DNA from 3 places in the Micromonospora sp. NPDC049801 genome. Region 1 is predicted to be linked to each of the others. Evidence: riboswitches for the same ligand, from Rfam matches in the RefSeq annotation. Region 1 holds a riboswitch; each other region holds the start of a gene.
The links. Region 1 has a riboswitch for cyclic di-AMP ahead of AB0I89_RS11710 (hypothetical protein). Riboswitches for the same ligand answer to the same signal wherever they lie in the genome.
Positions count from the first base shown of each region.

Region 2: another riboswitch for cyclic di-AMP. It lies ahead of AB0I89_RS07215 (transglycosylase family protein); the one in region 1 lies ahead of AB0I89_RS11710 (hypothetical protein).
Region 3: another riboswitch for cyclic di-AMP. It lies ahead of AB0I89_RS21605 (NlpC/P60 family protein); the one in region 1 lies ahead of AB0I89_RS11710 (hypothetical protein).

Region 1 covers NZ_JBFAMS010000005.1:244,308-255,100, forward strand. The annotation lists gene AB0I89_RS11705 (carbonic anhydrase) at 96-803, shown strand; gene AB0I89_RS11710 (hypothetical protein) at 863-1,885, opposite strand; cyclic di-AMP (ydaO/yuaA leader) riboswitch at 1,889-2,020, opposite strand; gene AB0I89_RS11715 (YibE/F family protein) at 2,187-3,545, opposite strand; gene AB0I89_RS11720 (copper-translocating P-type ATPase) at 3,858-5,897, shown strand; gene AB0I89_RS11725 (metal-sensitive transcriptional regulator) at 5,903-6,199, opposite strand; gene AB0I89_RS11730 (copper ion binding protein) at 6,295-6,504, shown strand; gene AB0I89_RS11735 (hypothetical protein) at 6,518-7,456, shown strand; gene AB0I89_RS11740 (heavy metal translocating P-type ATPase) at 7,469-9,721, shown strand; gene AB0I89_RS11745 (CsbD family protein) at 9,796-9,969, shown strand; gene AB0I89_RS11750 (helix-turn-helix domain-containing protein) at 10,130-10,477, shown strand; gene AB0I89_RS11755 (hypothetical protein) at 10,474-10,743, shown strand.
Region 2 covers NZ_JBFAMS010000003.1:308,925-319,717, reverse strand. The annotation lists gene AB0I89_RS07235 (GNAT family N-acetyltransferase) at 1-55, shown strand, start outside; gene AB0I89_RS07230 (VOC family protein) at 146-583, shown strand; gene dinB (DNA polymerase IV) at 641-1,828, shown strand; gene AB0I89_RS07220 (hypothetical protein) at 1,932-2,288, shown strand; gene AB0I89_RS07215 (transglycosylase family protein) at 2,364-3,056, opposite strand; cyclic di-AMP (ydaO/yuaA leader) riboswitch at 3,056-3,226, opposite strand; gene AB0I89_RS07210 (peptidoglycan-binding domain-containing protein) at 3,495-3,983, shown strand; gene AB0I89_RS07205 (peptidase inhibitor family I36 protein) at 4,093-4,494, opposite strand; gene AB0I89_RS07200 (BTAD domain-containing putative transcriptional regulator) at 4,680-7,496, shown strand; gene AB0I89_RS07195 (nitrilase-related carbon-nitrogen hydrolase) at 7,466-8,905, opposite strand; gene AB0I89_RS07190 (histidine kinase) at 9,015-10,163, shown strand; gene AB0I89_RS07185 (response regulator transcription factor) at 10,163-10,793, shown strand, end outside.
Region 3 covers NZ_JBFAMS010000012.1:83,503-90,259, reverse strand. The annotation lists gene AB0I89_RS21620 (zinc metalloprotease) at 1-807, shown strand, start outside; gene AB0I89_RS21615 (pyridoxamine 5'-phosphate oxidase family protein) at 881-1,429, opposite strand; gene dcd (dCTP deaminase) at 1,507-2,085, shown strand; gene AB0I89_RS21605 (NlpC/P60 family protein) at 2,157-3,197, opposite strand; cyclic di-AMP (ydaO/yuaA leader) riboswitch at 3,210-3,345, opposite strand; gene AB0I89_RS21600 (peptidoglycan recognition family protein) at 3,581-5,536, shown strand; gene AB0I89_RS21595 (NlpC/P60 family protein) at 5,595-6,608, opposite strand.

The DNA.
Region 1 (10,793 bases):
CCGTGCGTGTGACCGTTGAGCGCGAGCCAGCGCCCGCCGCCGGCCCGGTTGAAAAGACCGTTGAGCAGGTCAAACGCGTGAGACGAGGTGCGGGGATGAGCCGTTCCGGTACGCCCGGCGGGCAGCCGGGCACGCAGCGGACCGTCGAGCAGGCGCCGGTCGCCACCGAGCCGGCCCGAGCGTACGCCGAGCTGGTCTCTGGCAACCGTCGCTTCGTCGCCGGAGAGCCGCGCCACCCCAACCAGGATGCCGGGCACCGGGCCGCCGTGGCGGACGGGCAGCACCCCTTCGCGGTGATCGTCGGCTGCTCCGACTCGCGGCTGGCCGCCGAGATCATCTTCGACCGGGGGCTGGGTGACCTCTTCGTCGTCCGGACCGCCGGGCACACCACCGGGCCAGAGGTGCTGGGCAGCGTCGAGTACGCGGTGGCCGTCCTCGGCGCTCCGCTGGTGGTGGTGCTCGGGCACGACTCCTGCGGCGCCGTGCAGGCGGCCCGCGAATCGGCGGCCACCGGCATCGCGCCCCCGGGACATCTCCCAGCGGTGGTCGACGCGGTGCTGCCCAGCCTGCGACGAGCCACGGCCGAGGGCGTGCACGACATCGACGGCATCGTCGACATCCACATCGCGCAGACGGTCGAGACGCTGCTCGGGCAGTCGCCCGTGCTGGCCGACGAGGTGGCGCGGGGGCGGTGCGCGGTGGTGGGGATGTCGTACCGGCTCGCCGCCGGGGCGGTGCGACCCGTGACCCCCGTACCGGCCGGCGACGCCTCGGACGACCCGGCCGCGACCGCCGCCGCCTGACACGCGACGAGGGCCGCCCCGCTCGACGCGGGACGGCCCTCGAACTGTTGGGCGTCGGATCAGAGCAGCGACATGTGTACGTGGTCGGTGTGGTTCGACGGCCCGCTGTACGACTTCCAGCCGGTCGCCGGGAACCAGATCTGCCGGTTCCAGATCACGTAGTAGATGCCGAGCCGGTCTGCGTTGCGGATGAGGAACGCGGCCACGTTGTTGCCGTACATCCGGGTGTCGTCGTTGTGCCACGGGCTGAAGCCGCTCTTCTGCAACGACCAGTCACAGGCGCGACCCTTCGGGTGCTCGTACGGTCCACCGTTGCGGTGGCAGCCCACGAACCGGTTGAACCCGGCCCGCTTGACCTCCTTGTACGCGTGCAGCGTGCGCGGCGTGACGCAGCCGGAGGTGGTCGGGTCCTTCTCGCTGCACGACTGGGGCTTCCAGTCGCCGTCGGCGGTGCGACCCGGGCCGATCCGGGCGACCGGGGAGGTGGCGTCCACCAGACCGCCGGTGAAGCCCTTGCCGCCGACCAGCGCGAGCGCCTTGTCCGCGTCGCGCTTGTCCTTCGCCATCAGCGCGGTCTGCTTCTGCTGCTCCCGGACCTCGGTGTCGAGGGCCAGCTTGGCCTCCTCGGCGCGGGACTTCACCGCGTTGACCTCGGCGAGCTTCTTTTCGTTGACCATGTTCATCTCGTCGAGCGCCGCGGCCCGCTGGACGAACGAGTCCGGGGCGTCGGCCTCCAGCAGCATCGCGATCGCGCCGACCCGTCCGGTCCGGTACGACTGAGCGGCGATCTGCGCGACCTGCGGGGCCAGCGCGGCCAGGTCGGCCTTCGCCCGGTCGACCTCTGCCGCGAGTTCGACCTGCCGCTTCTTGGACTTGTCCAGTTTGGACTTGGCCGCCACGTAGTCCCGGTTGGTCTGCTCGATGACGTCGGTGAGCAGCTTGGGCTCGTCGCCGTCCTCCTCGTGCCCGGACGGTGTGGGGGTCGTCGGGGCGGCGTGGGCCGGGAGGGGTCCGGCGAGCACGGTCAGCGCGGCGAACACGGCCACCACGGGCGTCAACCAGCGGCGTAGGGGTGCCGTCACAATCTTCCCTTCCGTCGACCGCCGACCGGGTTAGCTGACGGGTTCGGGGCGGAAGTGGCCCCTACCGCTGTCGCGGATTCACCCCAGGTACCTGGGTCCCCGGCTCGCCGGTTGGCGATTGGGCGGTGGCACCGCAGGCGCCGCTGCGCGCCTTCGTCGGTGACCGGCAGCGAGGTTACCCGAGAGTCCACCGCCTGAGCTACGTCCTGATGCCGACTAAAAGCGTCATTTCGCCATGGCGTTGAGTGACCAGTGACGCGGTTCTCAGGGCGGGTGCCCGATCCGGTCACGCTGAGGAGTGTCACCATGCCGTATCCGTGCTCCTGTTCGGCTCTGGCCACCCGGTGGTGGCGGTGGATGGGGGTGTGTTCCGCTGTGGATCGGGCCGGTCGGCCCGATCCGTCGGCGGGGAACTGAGAGCGGCGAGCGCCTCCGCGCGGTCCGCGCGGGGGCGCGGTGGCGGGGCGTCCGCGTCGGGCGTGGCCGTCGACCCGGCCGCGGTCACCACCGCGGCCAGCCCGGTGGTGAGGGGTACGGCGGCGATCAGGCCGAGGGTGGCGACCGCGCTGCGGACGATCTCCTGTGCGAGGAACTCGCTGGTCAGAATCTGCCCGATGGGGCGCGAGTCGGCGGTGAGCAGAAGCAGCAGCGGCAGTGACGCGCCCGCGTACGCCAGCACGATGGTGTTGACCGTGGAGGCGATGTGCGCCCGGCCGACCCGGGTGGCGGCCCGGTAGAGCTGTCGTCGACCCAGCCCGGGGTTGGCGTTCGCCAGCTCGGTGACGGTGGCGGCCTGGGTGACGGTCACGTCGTCGAGTACCCCGAGTGAGCCGATGATGATCCCGGCGAGCAGCAGGCCGCGCAGGTCCACCTCCGCCTGGAACATCGAGAGCGTGGTGGCGTCCTCGCTGCCGAAGCCGGTGAGCTGGGTGGCGGCCGTGGCGATGGTCGCGAGGACGCCGGTGAGCACCAGGCTGCCCAGGGTGCCGAGGACCGCGACGGAGGTCTGCGCGGTCACCCCGTGTGTCAGGTAGAGCACCACGAACATGATCAGGGCCGCGCCGACCACCGCCACCAGCAGCGGTGACCGGCCCGCGCCGATGGCCGGCAACACGAAGGTGAGCAGGATGGCGAAGCTGGCGGCTAGGCCGGCGAGCGCGGCCAGACCCCGCCACCGGCCGAACGCGACGATGGCGGCGGCGAAGACCCCCACGAGCCACACCAGTGGCGTCCCGCGCTGGTGCTCGGCGATGTTCCAGGTGCTGAGGGTGGGATCGGTCGGATCGGTCAGCTCGACCAGGACGACGTCGTCGCCCACCTCGACCCGAGGCGCTCCGGGGCCGGCGGGGACGGGCGTGCTCACCTGCCGGTCGGCGCGCGGCCCGTCTTCGAGGAGTACGTCCACCGTGCCGCACGGCCCGCCGCTCGGCGTGCCCTCCGGGCTCGTCGAGGGTGGGCACGGTTCGGTCACCACCCGGGTCACCGTGCCGTGGTGGCGCGGCAGATCCGCCCCACCGCCGCTCTTCGGTGCGCCGTCCCGTGGCCACAGCACCACGGCGGCGACGACGGTGGCCACGAAGAGCGGCACCACCGTCGCGATGAGGATCCGTCGTACCCGGGGCGGGGCGGGTCGAGCGGAATGGCTGTGGTCGGAACCCAATGCGAGACTCCCAACGATCCGGTGCGGGGTACGTGCCGGCGGCCTCTGCGGTTCAGTTCCGCCGGACGAACGCGGGCACGAGCGCGTCGGTTCGCCGCCTGACGACCCGGCAATCACGGAGAGTGATGAAGTGGTCGGGTCGGCGCCGTACGGGGCCGCGCCGTGGCGGCGCCGTCGCCCGTCTCGGCGGCGGGATCCGGTGGGTCATCGCTGGACGATGCTAACCAGCGCGGCGGGGGGTCGCAGGTCGTGCGGACGTGTCGGGGGAGTCGAACCGCTGACACCGCCCCGGGCGCGGCGGATGGTGGAGTCATGCCTGAGCCACCCACCGAGCACCGACAGCACGACAAGCACGCCGGGCACGACAAGCACGCCGGGCACGACCCGGCCCTGTTCCGTCGGCGGTTCTGGGTCTGTCTGGTGCTCACCGTGCCGGTGGTGCTGACCAGTGACCTGGTGGTGGACCGGCTCGGGCTCCGGCTGGACGCGCCGGGTCGCTCCTGGGTGGGGCCGGTGCTCGGTTCGGTGGTGTTCCTCTGGGGTGGCTGGCCGTTCCTGGTCGGCGCGGTACGTGAGATCCGGGACCGCGCGCCGGGCATGATGCTGCTGGTCGCGATGGCGATCACCGTGGCGTACACCGCGTCGCTGGCGACCAGCCTGGGCGCCTTCGACCTGGACTTCTGGTGGGAGCTGGCCGCGCTGGTCACCATCATGCTGCTCGGGCACTGGCAGGAGATGAAGGCCATCGGGCAGGCCCGTGGGGCGCTCGCGGCACTGGCGGCGCTGCTGCCCGACGAGGCCGAGCGGGTGGCGGCGGACGGGCGGGTCGAGCGCGTACCTGTCGACGGGCTGCGGGTCGACGACGTGGTGCTGGTCCGACCCGGGGGTCGGGTGCCGGCCGACGGCCGGGTCGTCGACGGCGACGCGGAGTTGGACGAATCGATGATCACGGGCGAGTCGCGCCCGGTTGCCCGGTCGGCGGGCGATCGGGTGGTGGCCGGCACGGTCGCCACCGATTCGGCGATCCGGGTCCGGGTCGAGGCGCTGGGCGACAAGACCGCGCTCGCGGGCATCCAACGCATGGTCGCGCAGGCGCAGCGCTCGGGCGGGCAGGCTCAACTGCTCGCCGACCGGTTCGCCGCCGCGCTCTTCTACGTGGCCGCCGGTACCGCCGTGCTCACCCTGGTGGTCTGGACCGCGCTCGGTGAGCCCGACGAGGCGGTGGTGCGTACCGTCACCGTTCTGGTGATCGCCTGCCCGCACGCGCTCGGCCTGGCCATCCCACTCGTCGTCGCGCTCTCCACGGCGCTGGCGGCGCGAAGCGGGATCCTGGTCAAGGACCGGCTCGCGTTGGAGCGGATGCGTACCGTCGACGCGGTGCTGTTCGACAAGACCGGCACGCTGACCCGGGGCGCGCACGAGGTCACCGACCTGGTGACGGCCCCCGGCGTGGGCCGGGACGAGGCGCTGCGGATCGCCGCCGGTGTCGAGTCCGACAGCGAACATCCGCTGGCCCGCGCGATCGTGGCGGCGGCCGGACCCGGTGGGCCGGCCCGTGCCGGCGGCTTCCGCTCGCTGCCGGGTCGCGGGGTGCGGGCCATCGTCGACGGTACGGAGTACGCGGTGGGCGGGCCGACCCTGCTGCGTGAGCGGGGTGGACCGCTGTCGGACGAGCTGCGGGAGGCGACCGGCCGCTGGTCGTCACGCGGTGCCGTGGTGCTGTATCTCCTGCGGTTGCCGGACACGGTGCTCGGGGCGTTCGCGCTCACCGACGCGGTGCGGCCGGAGGCCCGCAAGGCCATCGCCGAGCTGCGGGCCGATGGCGTCCGCACCATTGCCATGATCACCGGGGACGCGCGGTCGGTGGCCGAGTCGGTCGCCGCCGACCTGGGCTTCCGGGCCGGGGTGGACGAGGTCTTCGCCGAGGTGCTGCCGGCCGACAAGGACAGCCGGGTGGCGGAACTCCAGCGGCGCGGGCTGACCGTGGCGATGGTCGGTGACGGGGTGAACGACGCGCCGGCGCTGGCCCGCGCCGACGTGGGCATCGCGATCGGGGCGGGCACCGACGTCGCGATCGAGTCCGCCGGGGTCGTGCTGGCGTCGTCCGACCCGCGTGGCGTCGGGGCCGTGGTCCGGCTCTCCCGGGCGTCGTACCGCAAGATGCGGCAGAACCTGGCCTGGGCTGCGGGCTACAACGTGGTGGCGCTGCCGCTGGCGGCGGGGGTGCTCGCCGGGGCCGGGGTGGCGCTGAGCCCGGCGGTGGCGGCCGTGCTGATGTCCGCGTCCACCATCGTGGTGGCGCTCAACGCGCAGTTGCTGCGCCGGGTACGTCTCGATTCCGGGCGGGAGTGAGGCGCTCAGCCGCGCTTCATGAGTCGGCCGACGGCCGCCATCATCTCGCTGGCCATCTCGTCGGCCCGACCCTCGGCCGCCCCCTCGTGCATGCAGTGCCGGGCATGCCCGTCGAGCAGGCCCAGGGCCACCTTGTCGAGCGCGGCCTGGATCGCGGAGATCTGGGTGAGCACGTCGATGCAGTAGCGGTCCTCGTCGACCATCTTTTCGATGCCCCGGACCTGCCCCTCCACCCGGCGCAGGCGCGCGAGCAGTTGGTCCTTGCTGGCGGTGTACCCGCGGATCGGTGTGGGTGCGGTCATGGCGACGAGGATAGCGTACCCCTGGGGGGTATGGTAGCGTCCGTTCCTGCCGGCATACCCCCACCGGGTACCGGTACTACGAGAGGAGACGTCCGATGGTCGACACGACGTACCAGGTCAAGGGCATGACCTGCGGGCACTGCGTCAGCGCGGTCAGCGCCGAGGTGGGCGCGATCGAGGGCGTACGCGACGTGCGGGTCGACCTCGCCACCGGCCAGGTCACCGTCAGCAGCGAGCAGCCCGTGGACACCGGGGCCGTCCGGGCCGCTGTCGACGAGGCCGGCTACGACCTCGTCGAGGCGTGAGCGGAGGTCCGCGATGACCACGGTGACCAGGCTGGGCGCGTTCGCCCTCGGTCTCACGGCGGTCTTCGGCGCGGCGTACGGGGTCGGTCGGGTGGTCGACCCGGTCGACCCGGTAACCCAGAACCGGCCCGACGTCGCCCACACCTCGGGCCTCACCACGAGCGGCGAGGTGGCCGACCTCGTTCCCGGCGGGTTGCTCGTCTCCGACCGGGGCTACACGCTCCAACCGGTGACCGCGCCCGCCGGCCAGTTCGCGTTCCGGATCGACGGGCCGGACGGTCGGCCGGTCACCAGGTACGACGTCGCGCACGACAGACGGATGCACCTGATCGTCGCCCGCCGGGACCTGTCCGGCTTCCGGCACGTCCACCCCGATCTCGCCCCGGACGGCACCTGGCGGGTCGCCACCCCGCTGGCCGGCGCCGGGCAGTGGCGGGCGTTCGCCGACTTCACCCCGACCGGGGGCGAGCCGTTGACCCTCGGCGTGGACGTGGCCGTCCCCGGCGAGCTGACCGAGCGGACGCTGCCCGCCCCGGCGGCCAGCACCACGGTCGACGGTTACACCGTCACCCTGGCCGGCACGCCGGAGCCCGGCCGGACCTCGGCGCTCACCCTGACGGTGAGCCGTGCCGGGCAGCCGGTCACCGACCTGGAGCCCTACCTGGGTGCGTACGGGCACCTGGTGGCGCTGCGTCGGGGCGATCTGGCGTACCTGCACGTGCACCCGGACGGGACGCCCGGCGACGGACGCACCCCGCCCGGCCCTGCCGTCACCTTCCACGCCGAGGTGCCCTCGGCCGGCGCCTACCGGCTCTACCTCGACTTCCAGCACGGTGGGCAGGTGCACACCGCCGAGTTCACCATCCTGGCGGGCGCCGCCCCGGCCGCGACGGGCGAGCCGACACCGACCGGCGGGGCCGACCACGGCACCCCCGGGCACGGGCACGACTGACGGGACTGGACGATGACCACCACCAGCAGCAGACCGCTGCCCGAGGCGCCGAACCGGATCGAACTGGCGATCGGGGGGATGACCTGCGCTGCGTGCGCGGCGCGGGTCGAGAAGAAGCTCAACCGGATGGACGGCGTGAGCGCCACCGTCAACTACGCCACCGAGAAGGCGACCGTCCGGTACGCCGACGACGTCACCCCGGACGACCTGATCGAGACCGTCCAGAAGACCGGCTACACGGCGGCCCTGCCGACGCCGCCGACCGCCGAGCCGCCGCCGCAGGACCCGCTGCGCGGTCCGCGTACCCGGCTGTGGGTCTCGGCGGTCCTGAGCGTGCCGGTGGTCCTGCTGGCCATGGTGCCGCCCTGGCAGTTCGACTACTGGCAGTGGCTCTCGCTGACGCTGGCCGCCCCGGTGGTCGTCTGGGGTGGGCTGCCGTTCCACCGCGCGGCCTGGACCAACCTGCGGCACGGCGCGGCCACCATGGACACGCTGGTCTCGATCGGCACGCTCGCCGCGTTCGGGTGGTCGCTGTGGGCGCTGTTCCTCGGTGACGCCGGTATGCCCGGGATGACGCACCCGTTCCGTTTCGCCATCACCCGCGGCGACGGCGCCGGCAACATCTACCTGGAGGCCGCCGCCGGGGTCACGGTGTTCATCCTGGCCGGTCGCTACTTCGAGGCCCGGTCCAAGCGGACCGCCGGCGCGGCCCTGCGCGCCCTTCTCGACCTCGGCGCGAAGGAGGTGGCGGTGCTGCGGGACGGGGTCGAGACCCTGGTCCCGGTGGACCGGCTCGCCGTCGGTGACCGGTTCGTGGTCCGTCCCGGCGAGAAGATCGCCACCGACGGTGTCGTCGACGAGGGCACGTCCGCCGTGGACGCCAGCATGCTGACCGGTGAGTCGGTGCCGGTCGAGGTCGGTCCGGGCGACGCCGTGGTCGGCGCGACGATCAACGCGGGCGGCCGGCTGATCGTCACCGCCACCCGGGTCGGCGCGGACACGCAGCTCGCCCGGATGGCCGACCTGGTCGAGCAGGCGCAGAGCGGCAAGGCGGCGGTGCAGCGGTTGGCCGACCGGATCTCCGGGGTGTTCGTGCCGATCGTCATCGCCCTGGCCGTGGGCACCCTCGGCTGGTGGCTCGGCACCGGGGCCGGTCCGACCGCCGCGTTCACCGCCGCCGTGGCCGTGCTGATCATCGCCTGCCCGTGCGCCCTGGGTCTGGCCACGCCGACCGCGCTGCTGGTCGGCACCGGTCGCGGGGCCCAGCTCGGTGTGTTGATCAAGGGACCGGAGGTGCTGGAGTCGACCCGCCGGGTCGACACCGTCGTGCTGGACAAGACCGGCACCGTGACGACCGGTCGGATGACCGTGGTGGGCGTGGTGCCGGCCAGTGGCGAGGACCGCGCGGAGCTGCTCCGGCTCGCCGGTGCGGTGGAGGCCGCGTCCGAGCATCCGATCGCCCGTGCCGTCGCGGTGGCCGCCGCCGAAGCGGGCGAGCTGCCCCGGGTGACCGGCTTCGCCAACCTCGAAGGGCTGGGCGTGACCGGCACGGTCGACGAGCGGGTCGTGCTGCTCGGCCGGGTCCGGCTGCTGCGCGAACGCGGTGTCGAGGTGCCGCCGGAGGTCGAGTGGGCCGTGCGGGACGCCGAGGCCGCCGGTCGTACGGCGATCGTCGCGGGCTGGGACGGGCGGGCCCGGGGCGTGCTCGCGGTCGCCGACGTGGTCCGGCCCACGAGCCGGGCGGCTGTGGCGCGGCTGCGCGCCCTGGGGCTCACTCCGGTCCTGTTGACCGGCGACAACACCACCGTGGCCCGGGCGGTCGCCGCCGAGGTGGGCGTGGACGAGGTGATCGCCGAGGTGCTGCCGGCCGGCAAGGTGGACGTGGTCAAGCGGCTCCAGGCGCAGGGCCGCTCGGTGGCGATGGTCGGTGACGGCGTCAACGACGCGCCGGCGCTGGCCCAGGCCGACCTGGGGCTCGCCATGGGCACCGGCACCGACGTGGCGATCGAGGCGTCCGACCTGACCCTCGTCCGGGGCGACCTGGACGCCGCGGTGGACGCCATCCGGCTGTCCCGGCGCACGCTCGGCATCATCCGGGGCAACCTGTTCTGGGCGTTCGGCTACAACGTGGCGGCCCTGCCGCTGGCCGCCGCCGGGTTGCTCAATCCGATGATCGCCGGCGCCACCATGGCGTTCTCGTCGGTCTTCGTGGTGGCCAACAGCCTGCGGCTGCGCCGCTTCCGTTCGGCCGCTGGCGAACTGTGACGACCGCGATGGTTGGACCGGTGACGACGGGGGTACCTCTGAGTTCGTAGCGACGCTTGCGATGGAGGTTGGCAATGGGATTCGACGACAAGGTCAATAACGCCACCGAGGACGCGGCCGGCAAGCTGAAGGAAGGCGCCGGTCGGGCCACCGACAACGAGCAGCTCGAGGCCGAGGGTCGCGCCGACCAGTCCACGGCCAAGCTCAAGCAGGCCGGCGAGAAGATCAAGGACGCCTTCAAGAGCTGACGTACGACGTAATCCGCACGCCGGGCCGGTGATCATCACCGGCCCGGCGTGCTGTCGTGTCCGGGGCGCCGAACCCTGAGATCCCCCTGATTCCGTCTTCGTGCCGCGCCGCCGCGCCGCCGTACCTGCTAACTTCTATTGGCATGTGCAAGGGCTGGTTATGAGCGCGGCTTCGCCGCCGACCGGCGACGACCTGATCCGGGTGCTGGCCACGCTGGCCAACCCGCACCGGCTGCGGGTCGTCGCCGCGTTGGCCCGCGAGCGCGCGTACGTCAGTGGGCTGGCCCGGCAACTGGGCATCAGCCGCGCGCTGTTGCAGGTCCACCTACGGAAGCTGGCGGCGGCCGGACTGGTCACCGCCCGCATGGAGTTGTCGGAGGACGGGAAGGCCATGAACTACTACGAGGTGGAGCCGTTCGTGCTCACACTCACCCCCCAGGTCATCGCGGCGGCGATCGAGACGCTCACCGTGCCCGACTCGGGCGAGCAGCCGGAGGCGCGGTCATGAGCGAGCACGACTGGACCGAGGTGGTCGGCGCGTTCGGGGTGTTCGCCCTGTTGATCAGCGTGTTCACCGTGACCGTCGTACAGCTCGCCAAGACCCGGCGGGCCCGGTACGAGGCGAACCGCGCGGACGACTACCGCAAGCTCGCCGAGACCGCCGCGCAGGCGCAGGCGGAGAACGCCCGACTGCTCGCCGCGATGGACAGTCGGCTGGGCGGAATGGAGACCCGGATGACCACGCTCGAACGTGTCCTGCGCGAGGTCGACTGACCCGCGTGTCGAGGCCCCGGGCCGTCGAGCGGCCACTCGACGGCCCGGGT
Region 2 (10,793 bases), on a different contig from region 1:
GCACGGATCGATCCGGGGCGAATTCCGCTACGCCCGCCCCTTCGACGACCTGTGACCGGACCGCACCCGCTGTCGCACCGATCCTGTCGGTCCGTCGCGAGAGGATGGCGACATGACCGACCGGACCGGAAACGAGGATGCTGCCATGGCCCGTGAAGTGCAGATAACGTTCGACGCTGCCGATCCTGCCGCCCTGTCGGCGTTCTGGGCCGACACCCTCGGCTACGAGTTGCAGGGCCCGCCCGGGGGCTTCGACTCGTGGGAGGCCGCGTTGGACGCGATGGGCGTGCCGCCGGAGCGACGCAACGACGCGTCGGCGGTGGTCGACCCCACGGGGGCGGGGCCACGGCTGTTCTTCCAGCGGGTGCCGGAGGGCAAGCAGGCCAAGAATCGCGTCCACCTCGATGTGCGGGCCGCGCCGGGGCTGACGGGTGACGACCGGATGGCGGCCCTGGAGGCGGAGGCCGACCGGCTCACCGCTCGGGGTGCCAGACGGCTCGCCCGACACGAGCCCGCTCCCCCGCTCGGCGCCGGTCACATCGTCATGGCAGACCCGGAGGGCAACGAGTTCTGCCTCGACTGAGCGGGCGTTCTCCCAGCTCACTGCCGCGACGACCGGCCGTCATGCGAACATGTGTACGTGTCGCACGACGCCCACATCCTGCACGCCGACCTGGACGCCTTCTACGCGTCGGTCGAGCAGCGTGACGACCCGCGCCTGCGCGGACGGCCGGTGATCGTCGGCGGCGGCGTGGTGCTGGCCGCCAGCTACGAGGCGAAGGCGCGGGGTGTGCGCAGCGCGATGGGGGGTCAGCAGGCACGACGGCTCTGCCCGGACGCGATCGTGGTGCCGCCCCGGATGTCGGCGTACACGCAGGCCAGCCGGGCGGTGTTCGAGATCTTCCGCCAGACCACGCCGCTGGTCGAAGGGCTCTCCATCGACGAGGCGTTCCTCGACGTGGGCGGGCTGCGCCGGCTGGTCGGCACGCCGGCCGACATCGCCCAGCGGCTGCGCCGGGAGGTCCGCGACCGGGTCGGCCTGCCGATCACGGTGGGTGTGGCCCGGACGAAGTTCCTGGCGAAGGTGGCCAGCGCGGTGGCGAAGCCGGACGGGCTGCTGGTTGTCGCCCCCGACGCCGAGACGGCGTTCCTGCATCCACTGCCGGTGGAACGGCTCTGGGGCGTCGGTCCGGTCACCGCCGCGAAGCTGCGGGAACGCCGGATCCGTACCGTCGCGGACGTGGCCCGGCTCGGCGAGGCCGCGCTGGTGTCCCTGCTCGGGGCCGGCGCCGGCCGGCACCTGCACGCTCTCGCCCACAACCGCGACCCCCGGGCGGTGCAGGTGGGCCGCCGGCGGGGCTCGATGGGCGCGCAGCACGCGTTGGGGCGTACCCCACCTGCGCCGGAGGAACTGGACGCCATCCTCGCCGGTCTGGTCGACCGGGTCACCCGACGGATGCGGGCGGCCGGACGGTCCGGACGCACCATGGTGTTGCGACTCCGCTTCGGCGACTACACCCGCGCCACCCGCTCGCACACCGTGCCCAAGGCGACCGCCGACACCACCGCACTGCTCGCCGCCGCCCGGACACTGCTGCGGGCCGCCCTACCGGAGATCGACCGGCGCGGGGTCACCCTGCTCGGCGTCTCGGTCGGCAACCTGGACGACAACCCGGTGCAGCCGGAGCTGCCGTTCCAAGCCAACACCGGGGCCGACCTGGACGCCGCCGTGGACGCGGTCCGCGACCGCTTCGGCTCGACGGCGCTCACCCGGGCGGCGCTGCTCGGCCGCGCTCCCGGTGTCGAGATGCCGCTATTGCCGGACTAGAGCGCCCCGGTTGCTGCGACCGGAGACACATCACAGCAGGTCGGCGGTTTAGCCGGCCGCACACAGGTGAAGTCTTGAGGGGAAAGCCTGACGAGGGGGGCCCATGTCCGACGAGACCAGCAACCGACCGAGCCGTCGTGCCGAACGTCCGGGCGACGTGACCGACCCGCTGCTCTGGCAGCTCGCGGTCGACGTGCTCGAGGCCCACGAGGCCGACGACGAGGGTCGCTGCCGCAACCTCCAGTGCGCCGGCCAGTCCTGGCCGTGTGCGGCGCGTACGACCGCCGAGCAGTCGTTGCGACTGGCCCGCAGCACCCCCGACTCGGTCGAGACGGCCATCGACGGTGGCGGGGGCGGCACCGGCTGGACGGCCGAGGCCGCCGCGCCGGCGCAGCGCTGGGGCTGGAACGGCGACGTGATGGCCCGCCGCGAGGCGAGGTCGGCCGCCTCGGCGGCGTGACCCGTCCCGCGAGGACAGCGCCAGACGAACGAACGCTCGGCCGGTGACCCGGCCGAGCGTTCGTCGGTACGTACGTCAGAGAGCGAGCCGCTGCCCCGGGAAGATCAGGCCCGGGTCCGCGCCGATCAGCTGACGGTTGCGCTCGTACAGGGCCTGCCAGCCGCCGCTGCGGGGGTGCCGCTCGGCGATCTCCGACAGGGTGTCCCCCGGCGCGACCACGTACGTGTCGCCGCCGGCCGCCGGGGCGGTCCGCTCGTGACCACGGGTAGCCGGCTGGTCGCCGCGTGCCGGCCGCTCCTTGCCGGAGGTGGACGTCGACGACTTGGAGGTCGACTTCGTCGGGGACTTCGCGGTGGACTTCGTCGGGGACTTCGCGGTGGACTTCGTCGAGGTACCGCCCGACGAGCCGCCCTTGCGGCCGCAGGTCGGCCACGCGCCGATGCCCTGCCCGTCGAGCACCTTCTCGGCGATCGCGATCTGCTCGCCACGGCTGGCCAGATCGGCGCGGGCGGCGTACTTCGTGCCGCCGTAGCCGGCCCAGGTGCCCTGGGAGAACTGCAGCCCGCCGTAGTAGCCGTTCCCGGTATTGATCTTCCAGTTGCCGCCGGACTCGCACTGGGCGATCGCGTCCCAGTTGACACCGGCCTGGGCCGGGGCCGCCGGGCCGAAGAGGGCGACGGCGCCGGTGACCGCGCCGACCGCCAGGGTACCGACGGCGACGCGGCGGGTGGTGACCCGTCGATGACGGGGGGTGTACGCAGACGTCATGGATCATTCCTCCACGCCGGCGAGGTGAGCTGTCGGGTTCGGGCCGAGGAGCCCGGCCGCGCGCTGGCGGCTTCACCCCGAGGTGACATGCACCGAGGAACGTTGGGTCCCCCGCTCCTGCCCGGGTTCTGTTTCCGACGACCGGGGGCAGGATTTGGCGTTGCCGGTCGCGGCGTCCACGGTGGTGGACCCGACCGACGGTAGGCACGGTGGGTGACGGTCGCCCACCGCTTGTGAAGTTGTTCACCGGCTCACGCGGGGCGCTGCGGCCAGCGGTTGCGGAGGACGTCCACCTGTGCAGCGGCCATCATGGACCGTTTCCGATCAGGGCCTGCCGTCCCGGTGAATTGACGTTCGGACAGGAAACCGTAGACGGGCGGTAGCGATGCTCTGGAGCACACCGGGTCCGTCCCGGAAACGACACCCCAGGAGGAGATCATGCCGCTCCAGCAGAGTCGCAACGGCCGTCGCCGCGCCGCAGCCGTCCTCGTAGCCCTACTGGCCGGCGCTGGCCTGACGCTGTCCGCGCCGACCGCCGCACAGGCGTCCAGCCCGTGCACCAGCCTGACCTTCTACCGGGTCGGCGGCTACCCGGGCGGCGCGGACATGCACGTGCCCACCGTCGGCTGGCAGACCGGAAACAAAAGCTGCTACCTCACCTACGGCCACTCGGGCTCCGCGGTGCTGGTGCTCCAGGAGGCGCTGAACAACTGCTACGCGCGGTCGCTCAGCCTGGACGGGAACTACGGTCCGAAGACCCGGGACGCCGTCCGGTACGCCCAGCACAAGATCAATGAGGACATCGTGTACGCGAACATCGCCGAGGACGGCGAGTACGGCCCGCAGACACGTGCGTACATGGGCTTCGCGATCTTCGGGGTCAACGGCGGCCCGGTCATTCCCAACGTCTGCTACTACCCGGGCTGACCGCCGTACAGCGCCGGCCGGAGCCCTCGCGGACTCCGGCCGGCGCCGTGGCGGCCCCTCCCCCGGTGCGGCGTCGCCGGCTCCCCCCCTGCGCGGCGACGCTCATGGATCAGCAGACCCGGACCGCCTCGATCCGCTGATTCCAGTTCCCCCCGATCGCGGCCGAGTCGTACGCCAGGTTCGCCCGGTAGCCATAGGCGTGCTGGTAGCCGAGCAGGCCGGTGGCGTTGGCGTTGTCCCAGAAGGTGGAGACGGTGCCGGACGGCCGGTTGTTGATGATCGATTGGGCCCGGTTGCGGAAGTACGAGGGCAGCGGGACGTCGTTGCATCCGTTGTACGGACCGTCGAGCAGGAAGATGTCGCCGCTGAAGTTGGCCCCGGCGTACAGGCAGAGCAGACCCGACGGGCAGGCGTAGTTGGCCTGGGCCGGACTCGGGGCGACGCCGAGCGTGGCGCCCACGGCGATCGTACCGAGCAGCGCGGACGTGAGCCTTCGCAGAGCACTTCGCACGATGGTGACCTCCGGTGTCGTCACGACCGGAACCGGCCGCGAGTCGAGTTGCCGACATCACGTTGATCGATGTCCTTGTAGCAACGATGATCTGCGCGGAAGGTCGACGAATTCCTGCCGGAACCTCAATCCGGCTGTCCCGGGGGTGCCGGTGGGGCGACCGGCGGTGCAGCGAGCGGCGGTTCATGGAGATTCGGGTCCTCGGGCCGGTCGAGGTCTGGGCGGACGGCCGTCCGGTCGATGCCGGAGCGGCCCGCCAGCGCGCCGTCCTGGCCGCACTGGCGGTCGACGTGGGCCGACCGGTGAACCTGGACGCTCTGGTGGACCGGGTCTGGGGCGACGCGTCGCCGCCCCGGGTTCGCCACAACCTGCACGTCTACCTCGCCCGGCTCCGCCGGGTGCTGGCCGACGCGGGCGCGCCGGACGTGTTGGCGCGACGGTCGGGTGGTTACCTGCTGGACCTGCCACCGGAGACAGTGGACGGCCCGCACTTCGACGCGCTGCGGCAGCGTGCCGACGGGCTGCCCGACGGGGACCCCGAACGGGTGGAACTGCTGCGCAGGGCGCTTGAGCTGTGGCGTGGCGAGCCGCTGGCGGGGCTGCCGGGCGAGTGGGCGGCCCGGGTCCGGCAGGACTGGCACCGCCGGCACACCGACACCGCCGTGCAGTGGGCCCGTGGGCTGTTGCGACGGGGCGAGCCGGATGCGGTGATCGATCCGCTGACCCGGCTCGCCGACGAGCACCCGCTCGACGAACCGGTCGCCGCCGTGCTGCTGCACGCGTTGGCCGCGGCTGGTCGCGGGGCGCAGGCACTGACGTACTACGCCCGACTGCGGGACCGGCTCGCCGACGCGCTCGGTGTGGACCCGGGCATCGAGCTTCGCCAGCTGCACCAGGCCATCCTGCGCGGCGAGGTCACCTCGCCGACCCCGGAGGTGTCCCCCGTGCCGGCCGCCGCGGTCATCGTCGCCCCGTCGCGGCCGGACCGCCCGGTCCCCGCGCAGTTGCCGTCGGATGTCCGGGGCTTCGCCGGGCGGCGTTCGGAGCTGGACCGTCTGGACGCGCTGCGGGCGTCCGCCGAGGAACGACCCGGGGCCGTCCCGCTGGCCGTGCTCTCCGGAGCGGGCGGGGTCGGCAAGACGGCCCTCGCCGTGCACTGGGCGCACCGGGTCGCCGGGCAGTTCCCGGACGGGCAGCTCTACGCCAATCTGGAGGGCTACAGCCACAGCGGCGTCGTCCGAAGCGCGGAGCAGGTGGTCCGGGGCTTCCTGGCCGCGCTCGGGGTGCCGCCGCGCGAGGTGCCGGCGGACGAGCAGGCGCAGACCGCGTTGTACCGCAGCCTGCTCGCCGGTCGGCGGGTGCTGGTGCTGCTCGACAACGCCCGGGACGCCGCGCAGGTACGGCCGCTGCTGCCGGGCGCGGCCGGCTGCCTGGTGCTGGTGACCAGCCGGGATCGGCTCACCGGTCTGGTGGCCACCGAGGGCGCCGAGGCGGTCGTGCTGGATCTGCTCAGCGCCGACGACGCCCAGGCCCTGCTGTACGCGCGGATCGGGGCGCGGGCGGAGGCGGAGCGGGCCGCGGTCGACGATCTGGTCCGACTCTGTGACCGGCTACCGCTGGCCCTGGTCGTGGTGGCGGCGCGGGCGGTGGTCCGGCCCCACCTGCCGCTGGCCGAGTTGGGCGCGCAGCTCCGGGCCGGCGGCCGGCTGGACGGGCTCGACACGGGCGACCACGACAGCAGCGTGCGGGCGGCGCTGTCCTGGTCGTACCGGCTGCTGTCGGTGCCGACCGCGCGGCTGTTCCGGCTGGTCGGCGGCAGCACGGACGTGACGGTGAGTACGGCGGCCGGGGTCAGTCTCGTCGGTGCCGGCCGGCGGGCCGTCCAGGCGGCGTTCGCCGAGCTGGCGGACGCGCACCTGATGCTGGAACGTGCCCCGGACCGGTACGCCATGCACGACCTGCTGCGGGCGTTCGCGGCCGAACTGTCCGCCGAGCACGACCCAGCCGGCGACCGGGCCGAGGCGCGCGGCCGACTCTTCGACCACTACCTGCACAGCGCGCACGCCGCGGCCGTGCTGCTGCATCCGCACTGGGATCCGATCACCCTCGCCCCGGCCGTCGCCGGCGTGCGGCCGGAGAAGTTCGGCGACCACGACGAGGCCATGGCGTGGTTCACGCGCGAGCGCGACGTGCTGATCGCGCTCGTGGAACGGTGCGCCGCCAGCGGCGCCGACCGGCACGCCTGGCAACTGGCGTGGAGCCTGACCAGTTTCCTGGACCGCCAGGGCGGCTGGCACGACCAGTTGGCGGTGCAGCGGACGGCGCTGGCGGCGGCGCGGCGCGGCGGCGCGGCGGTCGGGCAGGCGTACGCGCACCGCAGCCTGGCGCGGGCGCAGGCCCGGCTGGGCCGGCTCGACGAGGCGCCCGGTCAGCTCCGGCGGGCGCTGGAGCTGTTCCGCGAGCTGGGCGACCCCGCCAACCAGGCGCACACCTACCTCGATCTCGCCGAGGTGGCCGACCGGGAGGGCCGGCGAGCCGAGGTGGTCCGGCATGCCGAGGCGGCGTTGGCGCTGTACCGCGAGGCGGGCCATCGCTACGGGCAGGCGATGGCCCTCAACGCGGTCGGCTGGTACCGGGCCCAGCTCGGCGAGCACGACGCCGCCGTTGAGGCGTGCCAGCAGGCGCTGGAGCTGCTGCGCGAGTTCGACGACCGGCAGGGCCAGGCGCCCACGTGGGACACCCTCGGCTACGCGCAGCACCGCGCCGGACGACCAGCGGAGGCGGTCATCGCCTACCGGCACGCGCTGGCGCTGTACCGGGAGTTCCGGGACCGGTACTACGAGGCGGACACGCTGACGCACCTGGCGGAGGCGTTGGTCGACGCCGGCGACCCGGCGGAAGCGGCGCGGAGCTGGCGGGCGGCGCTGGGCATCCTCGACGAGCTGGGCCACCCGGACGCGCAGCGGATCCGTCAACGGCTCACGGCGGCCGACGGGTCGTGACGGCGGGGCCCGCTGTTGGGCCGGCCCACCGCCGCTCCCACGGAGATCACGAACAAGACCAGGGACACGATCGGAAACCAGTCTCCCGTACGCGAATAGACAGTGCCGAACCCCGCCGTCGGAGCGGCCGTGACCAGCAGCTCCGCGTCACCGGCGGTCGCCTCGCCCACGACCCTGCCGCCCGGGTCAGTGACGGTCAGCCGGCCGAACGCGGCGGCGCGGACCACGGTGATCCCGTTCTCCACCCCACGGACGAGGGCCATCCGGCTGTGCAGCCAGCCGTCGGAGGTGAAATCCAGGCCGGGGACGAGCAGCACCGAGACGCCCTGCGCCCGATACCGCCGGACCAGACCGGGATAGTCAAGGTCCTTGCAGATCGCCACGCCGAACCGCCCGTCCACGATCACCTCGTCGCCGCCCGGCGTCAGCCAGTCCTCCAGGCCCGGGATCAGATGTCGCTTCTCGTACGTCCTGATCGTTCCGCTCGGGTCCAGCACCAGCGCCACGTTGCTCGCGGTCCCGGCCCGCCGCAGCACCACGCCGACGACGACCCGGGCCGCGGTCTGCTGGAGCGCCTCGACGAGCAGGGGCAGGGTGGCGTCTGTCACGGCGAACACCTTCTCCGGCAGCACGACGATCCGCGCCCCGCGCGCGGCCAGGTCCGAGACCCGCGGAACGTACCGGGTGAGCAGGTCCCGCCCGGACGGTTCGTCGATCGGGAGCCCGTCCTCGGACTGTCGCAGCGCGACGAGGCCCACGGTCAGCGGCTCGGCCGGCTCCGGGGAGCGACTCAGTGACCAGGCCGACCATCCGCCGACGCCGAGCAGGAGGGCGAGCAGGCAGGTGAGGGCCGGGCGTGGGCCGTCGAGCCGAGCGGTGCGGGTGGGTCGCAGGCCTGCGAGCAGGGCGGCGAGGGCGATCGGGACGGCGAGCAGCAGGTAGGTGACGCCCCACACGCCGGTGAGCGCGGTCAGCTGGATGACCGGGCGGACGTCCGCCTGCGTGTAGGCGAGGCTCCACCACGCGCCGTGCGGCAACAGGCGGGACGCGGCGTACTCGCCCAGCACCCACAGTGACGGCACGGTGAGAACAGCGGTCCCGACTCGCCCGTGCCGCAGGAGCGTCCGGGCGAGCAGGACCGTGCCGGCTGCCAGGCCGAGGCCGAGCACGAACACGCCGCCGACCACGAAGACCGGTAGTCGCAGCGTGCCGCGGTAGTACCCGACAATGCCGAGTTGGCCGATCGACCAGGCGAGAACCGTCGCACCGAGCGCGGTCCTCGGGCGTACCCGCACCGAGGCGAGGATCAGCGGGATCGGGGCGAGCCAGGTCAGCGCGGCAACCGGGTGCAGCCCGGAACCACCGAGCCAGAGCAGTCCACTGAGGAGCGCGGCGATGATCGTCGTCATGCGTCGATCGTGCGGCGGGAGCGGCCGGGGCGGATCGCCGTACGAACTGGAGGTGATCTGGTCCTGTGGAGGGAGGCGCGGCAGCGCCCGGCGAGACCATACTGCCGGCGTGAAGCGGTACGTCAATCTCGCCGTCACCGTGGCCGCCGTGGCCGCGACCGTGCTACCCGCCCTGGCCGGCGGTCCCCGTGCCTGGTGGGTGCTGCCGCTCGCGGTCGCGTCCTCGGTCCCGGTGCTGTGGCGTGACCGCGCGCTGGTCCAGGTCGCCGTCGTCGTGGGCCTCGCCACGACCGTCTCCGCCTCGCTCGGCGCACCCCCGCTGCTGCCGGTCGGTCCGCTCGTCTGCCTCTACACGTTCGCGGCGCGGGCCGCCCTGCCGATCCGCCTGCTCGGCATCCTGGTCACCGCCGGCGGCCTGCTGGTCTCGCTGCTCTATCCACACCCGGACGTGGAGGTGCTGCGGTACCTGGTGGTCGCCTACAGCTTCGCGTACGCCCTGGGCACGAGCGCCCGCGCCCGCCGTACCCAGGCCATGGCCCACGCCGAACGCGATCGTCGCGTCGCCGGTGAACGTGCGGCGGCCGTGCTGCGCGAACGCGCGCGCATCGCCCGGGACCTGCACGACATCCTCACCCACGCGGTCGGCGTCATGATCGTGCAAGCGGAGGCGGGACCTCTTCTGGTGCGCCCCCACCCGGACCGCGCCGACGCGGCGTTCGCCACGATCGCGGCCACCGGCAGGGACGCGGTCGTCCAGCTCCGCCGCGCGGTCGGCAGCCTGCACGAACCCGCCGATGAGTCCCTCGACCAGCCGGGCCTGGCCCACCTGCCCGTCCTCGTCGAACGCGTCCGCGCCACCGGACTCGACGCCGTCCTCACCATCTCACCCCCGCCGTGCGGATCCGTCGCCGGATCTCAGTCCGAGGTCACCCTCGGTCCACCGGTCGAACCGCCCGCGCACGTCGGGGTCGCCGCCTACCGGATCGTGCAGGAGTCCCTGACCAATGTGGTCCGGCACGCCGAGGCCCGATCGGTCCGCATCCTGCTGAGCTACAGCGCGGACGCCCTGACCGTGTCGATCACCGATGACGGTCGCGGCAACCGGGCTGTCGGCGTCGGGGTGCCCGGATACGGGATCGTCGGCATGCGCGAGCGCGCCCGGACCTGCGGCGGGACCCTGCGCACCGGCCCGGCCTCCGAAAGCCACGGCTTCACCGTCACCGCCACCTTGCCGCTCTGCGCACCCGTGGCCGTCTGATGCTGCGTGTGGTGCTCGCCGACGATCAGGACCTGTTCCGGGCCGGATTCGCCACGATCCTCTGCGCGGAGCCGGACATCGAGGTGGTCGCCGAGGCCCCCGACGGCGCCGCCGCCGTGCGGGCCACCCTCGACCACCGTCCCGACGTCGTCCTGATGGACATGCGGATGCCCGTTCTCGACGGTGTCGCCGCGACCCGGCACGTCTGCTCACTCACCCCGAGCCGGGTCCTCGCCCTGACCATGTTCGACACCGACGACTACCTGTACGCGGCCCTGCGTGCCGGTGCCAGCGGCTTCCTGCTCAAGGACGCCCCACGAGCCGACCTGGTCAACGCGGTGCGGGTGGTCGCCGCCGGCGATGCGCTGCTCGCTCCCGGCGTCACCGCCCGGGTGATCGGCGAACTACACCGACGCGGCCACCCGGACCCGGCGCTCGCCGCCGCGGTGACCGCCCTGACCGCCCGCGAGACGGACGTCCTGCGCCTGATCGCGGCCGGTCTGTCGAACGCCGAGATCGCCGCCCACCACCACCTGAGCGAGCACACGGTGAAAACTCACGTCGGCAACCTGCTCGCCAAACTGAGTCTGCGCGACCGCGCCCAGGCAGTCATGATCGCCTACGAATCCG
Region 3 (6,757 bases), on a different contig from region 1:
GGCGCGGGGGCCCTGCACGAGCCGAACGAGCTGACCGCCAAGCAGGTCCGCGAGCGGGACGCCGACCTCGCGGCGGCGCTGCGCGAGCGGGCCAACTACCGGGCCGGCGCCGGCGCCACGACGCTGGCCGCTACGGTCACCATCCCGGTGGTGGTGCACGTGATCCAGGAAAACAGCACTCGGGCCGGCGGAAACATCCCCGACTCGATGATCACCTCGCAGATCAGCGTGCTGAACCAGGCCTACGCGGGTGGGACCGGCGGCGCGGCCACCGCGTTCGCCTTCCGACTCGACTCGATCAACCGGGTGACGAACCCGTCCTGGTATCCCATCGTCGACGGCTCGTCGGCGGAGCGGTCGATGAAGTCGTCGCTGCGGGTGGGCGGCAAGAACACGCTCAACATCTACCTCGGCGAGTTGAGCGACGACCTGTTGGGCTGGGCGACCTTCCCGCAGCGCAGGCTCAGCAGCATGGATGGCGTGGTCGTGCTGAACGAGTCGCTGCCGGGCGGCACCGCCACCAACTACAACCAGGGCGACACCGGCACCCACGAGGTCGGCCACTGGCTGAACCTCTACCACACCTTCCAGGGTGGCTGCGGCGGCTCAGGTGACGGCGTCAGCGACACCCCGGCCGAGGCGTCGCCCGCGTACGAGTGCCCGACCGGCCGGAACACCTGCTCGGCGGCCGGCCTGGACCCGATCACCAACTTCATGGACTACACCTACGACTCGTGCATGTACCAGTTCACCGCGGGTCAGGCGAGCCGCATGCTGACCGCGTGGAACGCGTACCGCGCGGCCTAGCTCCACGCGTACACCAGGTGCCGGCTCCGTCACGACGGAGCCGGCACCGGCGTATCTGCCCCCAGGGCCGTGGTCAGGCGGCCGTGCACTGGACGTCGCGGCTGCGGCGGGTCGGGCGCGTCTGCGGTACGGCCGCGGGCGCGGCCGCCGCGGGCGGGGTCTGCGGATCGAGCCAGACCTGGACGGCCGGACGCCCCACGGCGATGCCCAGGCCGTGCTGGTCACGACGGGTCAGCATCGCCACGTCGACGGTGAACTCGAACAGCCGCCAGTCGGCCCGCGGCTCGGCCCGAGCGCTCTGCGCCAGCCGGGCCACCCGGACCGGATCGGTGACCGGCCAGGCGTGACCCGCCACGTACGCCTCGTCGTCGCTCTCCTCCGGAGGGAACGAATGCAGCGCGTATCGGCCGTCCCGTTCGAGGTCCCGGCGCTTCGGCGAGTCGATGATGAAGCAGAACAGACCCTCGTCGGTGATGACCGGGGAGACCGGATGGACCCGGGGCCCACCGTCGGCACGGACCGTGGCCAGATAGCCGAAGCCCGGCCCGTACTGCTGCAGGAGAACGCGGATGCCGTCGGCGAGGCGGGGCTCGTCGACGGCGAAATCGGACCAGGAAGCCATGCGAGCATTCTATCGAACAAATGTACGAGGAGCGACCTCGACACGCTGGTCACCGCCCACCTCGCTATGGTGGTCCGATGCTGCTCTCCGACCGTGACCTGGTCTCCGAGATCAAGGCCGGCACGCTGGGCCTGGAGCCGTTCGAGCCCACCCTGGTCCAACCCTCCAGCATCGACGTACGACTCGACCGGCTGTTCCGGGTCTTCAACAACCATCTCTACACCCACATCGACCCGGCCATGCAGCAGGACGACCTGACCTCGGTGGTCGAGGTGCCCGACGGCGAGCCGTTCGTGCTGCACCCGGGAGAGTTCGTGCTCGCCTCGACGCTGGAGGTGATCTCGCTCGGCGACCAGCTCGCCGGCCGACTGGAGGGGAAGAGCTCGCTGGGCCGCCTCGGCCTGCTCACCCACTCAACCGCCGGGTTCATCGACCCGGGCTTCTCCGGGCACGTCACGCTGGAGCTGTCCAACGTGGCGAACCTGCCGATCACCCTCTGGCCGGGCATGAAGATTGGTCAGCTCTGCATCTTCCGACTCTCGTCGCCCGCCGAACACCCGTACGGCTCGGTGGTCTACGGCTCGCGTTACCAGGGTCAGCGAGGCCCGACGCCCAGTCGCTCCTGGCAGAACTGGCGTGCCTGGCCGACGCGCTGATCCGCCCTTGCGATGTAAGGAAGGGCCCCCTTCTATACCTGAGGCGTTAGAAGGGGGCCCTTCCTTACACCTCAGCCGGGGCGACCGTAGCTGTGGATGGGCCCGTCGTCGACCTTCTTCATCTTGACGGGCACACCGGCCTGGGAGGCGTGCACCACCCAGCCGTCGCCGACGTACATCCCGACGTGGTGGATGTCGCTGTAGTAGAAGACCAGGTCACCGGGGCGCAGGTCGCCCTTGCTGACGTTCTTGGTCACCCGGCTCTGCGCGGCGGCGTTGTGCGGCAGCGACACACCGGCCTTCGCCCAGGCGGCCAGCATCAGCCCGGAGCAGTCGTACGAGTTCGGACCCTCGGCGCCCCACACGTACGGCTTGCCGATCTGGGCGCAGGCGAACTTGACCGCGATGCCGGCACCGCCACCCGGGTAGCTGGCCGGGCAGGGCGCGGGACGCAGCGAACCGCCGCCGCCGTTGCCGTACACCTTGAGGCGCAGCTTCTGTAGCCGGTCGATCTCCTCGTTGATCTGCTTCTTCTTCGCCGCCAACTGGGCCTCGGTGCGGGTCAGCTGGACCACCATCTCGTCCAGCGGCGCCTTCTGCCGGGCCAGCTCGTTGCGCAGGTCGGCGACCTGGCGGACGTCCTCCTGCTGGTTGTGGGCGAAGCGGTCGAGCATTTCGAGCTGACCGACCATCTCACTGGGCGACCGGCTGCCGAGCATCGTGTTGACGGTCGACAGGTTTTCACCCATGTACGCGCGGACGGCCAGCGCGCTGACCTTGTCCATCGCGGCGTCGACCTGGCGCTCCAGCGGCGCGATGCGGGCGGCGAGCGTGTCGGCCTGCTTGCGCTTGAAGGCCAGGTCGGCTCGGGTGGCGTTGTGCCGCTCGATGATCGGTTCGAGCTTGTTCCAGTCGTCGTCGATCTGCCGTTCGATCTCGGCGACGGACGGGTCGGCGTGGGCCACCGTGGCGCTACCGGTCAGGACGACGGCGACGCCGACCAGGGCGGCGAGGGCGGTGGTGAAGCGGGACCAGCGTGGACGCGGCACGGTCGACGTCGGGTCGGCCGGGGCCGACCGTCCGGACGACGGCCGCGGGGCTTGGAGGGCCACCGGGTTCCGTACTCCTTCTTCCTGACCGCCTACCGGGTTAGCTGACGGGTTCGGGCGGGAAGTGGGCGCCCTACCGCAGGAACTGCGGATTCACCCCGAGGAACCTGGGTCCCCGGCTCGCTCGCGAGCGACTCGGCGGTGTCGGTCCGTTACCGCCCGGGGTGGGCAGACCTGCTACCGGGCCGACGAATGACCAGAGTAGAGACGGCCGTTACCGATCCGCAACCCGTGCGGCCGTGACACTCCGTACCGATTGCGGCGGGCCATCGAGCGGACGTGAAGATTTCCTTCCGTACGTTTCGAAACATGGAAAGGTATTGACGTGGGCTCCCGAGCAGGACGAAGGTGACGGCACCGACACCAGTTCACATGTAGGGGGTTCGATGAAACGTCCGACCCTGCTCGCCGTCGCGCTCGTCACCGCCACGGCGGCCGTGCCGCTGTCCGCCGGCCCGGCCACCGCGGCCCCCGCCGCCGACCGCCAGCAGCAGTACGCCGCCGCGGCGACCGAGTACGGCGTACCCATCGACGTACTACTCGGCGTCTCCTACCTGGAGTCCCGCTGGGACAGCAATGCCGGCACGCCGAGCACCAGCGGCGGCTACGGCCCGATGCACCTGACCGACGCCCGGCACGTGACCGCCCTGCCCCGGGGCGGTCACCACGACGCCCCGGGAGAGGATCCGCGCGGCGACGAGTCCCGTCGTCCTCTCGCACCGGCGCCCGCCACCGGCAACGCGCCGCCCAGCGCCGCGCTGCAGACCGTGGACGCCGCCGCCGCGCTCACCGGCGCCACCGCCGAGGCGCTGCGCACCGACCCGACGACGAACCTCCGGGGTGGGGCGGCGCTGCTGGCCGCGTACCAACGGGAGGTCGGCGCCCCGGTCGGAGTCGGCACCGACCCGGGCACCTGGTACGGCGCGGTGGCCCGCTATGCCGGCGCGGACAGCGCCGATGCCGCGGCGGCCTTCGCCGACGAGGTCTTCACCACGATCGGCGCGGGCGAGACGCGGGTGACCGACGACGGCCAGCGGGTCACGCTGCCGGCCCGGGCGGTACGACCCGAGCGGTCCTGGCTGGACCGACTGGGGCTGCGGCGACTCGCCCGCCCGGACGGGTTGGAGTGCCCGAGCACCGTGTCCTGTGAGTGGATCCCGGCACCCTACGCGGCGTTCGGCGACGGCGACTACGGCAACCACGACCTGTCCGACCGGCCCGCCCGGCAGAAGATCGAGTACATCGTCATCCACGACACCGAGGCGAGTTGGGCGACCACCCTGCAACTCGTCCAGGACCCAACCTACGTGAGCTGGCACTACTCGCTGCGCTCGGTGGACGGGCACATCGCCCAGCACGTCCGCACCAAGGACGTCGCCTGGCACGCCGGCAACTGGTACGTCAACGCCAAGTCGATCGGGCTGGAACACGAGGGCTTCGCCGCGCAGGGCACCTGGTACACGGAGGCGATGTACCGCACGTCGGCGAAGCTCGTGCGGCACCTCGCGCTGCGGCTGGGCATCCCGCTGGACCGCCAGCACATCATCGGCCACGACAACGTGCCCGGCACCACGGCGGCGACGGTCCGCGGGATGCACTGGGACCCGGGGCCGTACTGGGACTGGACGCACTACTTCGACCTGCTGCACGCCCCTCGGCTGGACACCGGCACCCCGGCCACCGGGCTGGTCCGGATCGACCCCGACTACGCGACAAACCAGCCGGCGTTCACCGGATGCGTCACCCCGGGGGCACCGTGCGCGCCCCGCGGTTCCTCGTCGGTGGTGCTACGCACCGCGCCGGCTCCGGACGCGCCACTGGTCAACGACATCGCGCTGCGCCCCGACGGCACCCCGAACACGATGGACGTGTCGGACCACGGTGCCCGCGCGTCCGCCGGCCAGACGTACGCGCTGGCCGGTCGACAGGGCGACTGGACGGCCATCTGGTACCTCGGGCAGCGGGCGTGGTTCCACAACCCCGCGTCCGCGCCGACGGCCACCTGGACGGTCGGCATGGTGGTCACCCCGAAGCCCGGCCGGGCCACGATCCCCGTCTACGGGCGGGCGTACCCGGAGCAGGCGGCCTACCCGGCCGGCGTGCCGTACCAGGCGATCTCACCGTTGCAGTACACCCTCGCCGCCGGCCAGCGGTACGCCGTCGGCGCGGTGCTGCCCGGCGAGTACTACCGGGCCAGCACGTTCGACGGCTCCTCGCCCGGCGACTGGACGGTGATCCGGGGCCAGAACCGGTACGCGCAGATCCAGTTCGGCCACCGCGTCATGTACGTCGACCTCGCCGACGTGCAGTTGCTGCCGTCCCCGGTGGGCGCACCCCGCTGAGGAACCACGACGGCCCCCGGTCGAGGTGACCGGGGGCCGTCGTCGTGCGTGCTGGGGATCAGCCAGGTCGGCGGAACCCGGCGACCGGCATGGTGTTGATGCTGGACACCTGCACCGGTTTACCGGCGCGTGGCGCGTGCACCATCTGGTTGTTGCCCAGATACAGCCCGACATGACTCAGGCCCGAGTAGAAGAAGACCAGGTCACCGGCACGGGCGTCGGCGCGCGAGACGGCCTTGCCCTCGTTCCACTGATCACCCGTGTGGTGGGTGAGGTAGATCCCGGCCGACTTGTAGGCGTACTGGGTCAGGCCCGAGCAGTCGAACGAGTTCGGGCCGGTGGCGCCCCAGACGTACGGATCGCCGACCTGCTGGCAGGCGGTCTTGATCGCCTTCTGCGCCGCCACAGAGACCACGCCGTTGATGGTCGGGCAGCCGGCGGTCTTGACCGTGGTCTTGGGCATCGACGCTTCGAGCTTCTTGATCTCGGCGTCGATCTGCTTCTTCTTGGCCGCCAGCTCGCTCTGCTGCTTGGTCTGGGTGGCGATCAGCGCGTCCAGCTTCTGCTTCTCGCCGTCGTACTTGGCCCGGACGGCGAGCACACCCTCAACCTGCTTGCGCTCCTGGGAGGCGAGCCGGTCGAGGAGGGTGAGCTGCTCGGTGAGCGTGTCCGGCTTGGCGCTGACCAGCAGCGCGCCGATCTCCTGCGAGGGGCCCGACATGTAGTAACGGGAAGCGAGGTCGCCGACCCGGTTGAGTGCCAGCTCGCTCTGCAGGGCCAGCGGCTCGATCTTCTTCTGAAGCTCGGACGACTTCTTGCGGTTGACGGCGAGTTGCGCCCGCACCTTGTTGTACTTCTCGATCGTGGGCTCCAACTCCTCCCACTTCTTGTCGATCTGCGCCTCGATCTCGTCGACCGTCGGCTCGGCCTGCGCCGGCACGGCGATCATGCCGGCACCGACCGCGGCGGCGGCGACCAGCACGATCAGGCGACGTGCGACCCGGCGCAGACCACGCGGTCGAACGGGCGACCCTGGTGCGTGACGATGAGGGGGCATGGTTGCCACCGGCACCGACTCCTTTGCAACCGACCGCCGGGCGCCTCGCGTGAGGGAAGGGCCGAGGCAGACGACCCACAGCGGTCGGTGCACCACATTAGGGAAGCGCCGGACCGAATTCAAGGCGAGCCGAGTCACCGTCACTGTCGCGCAACCACTTGCAC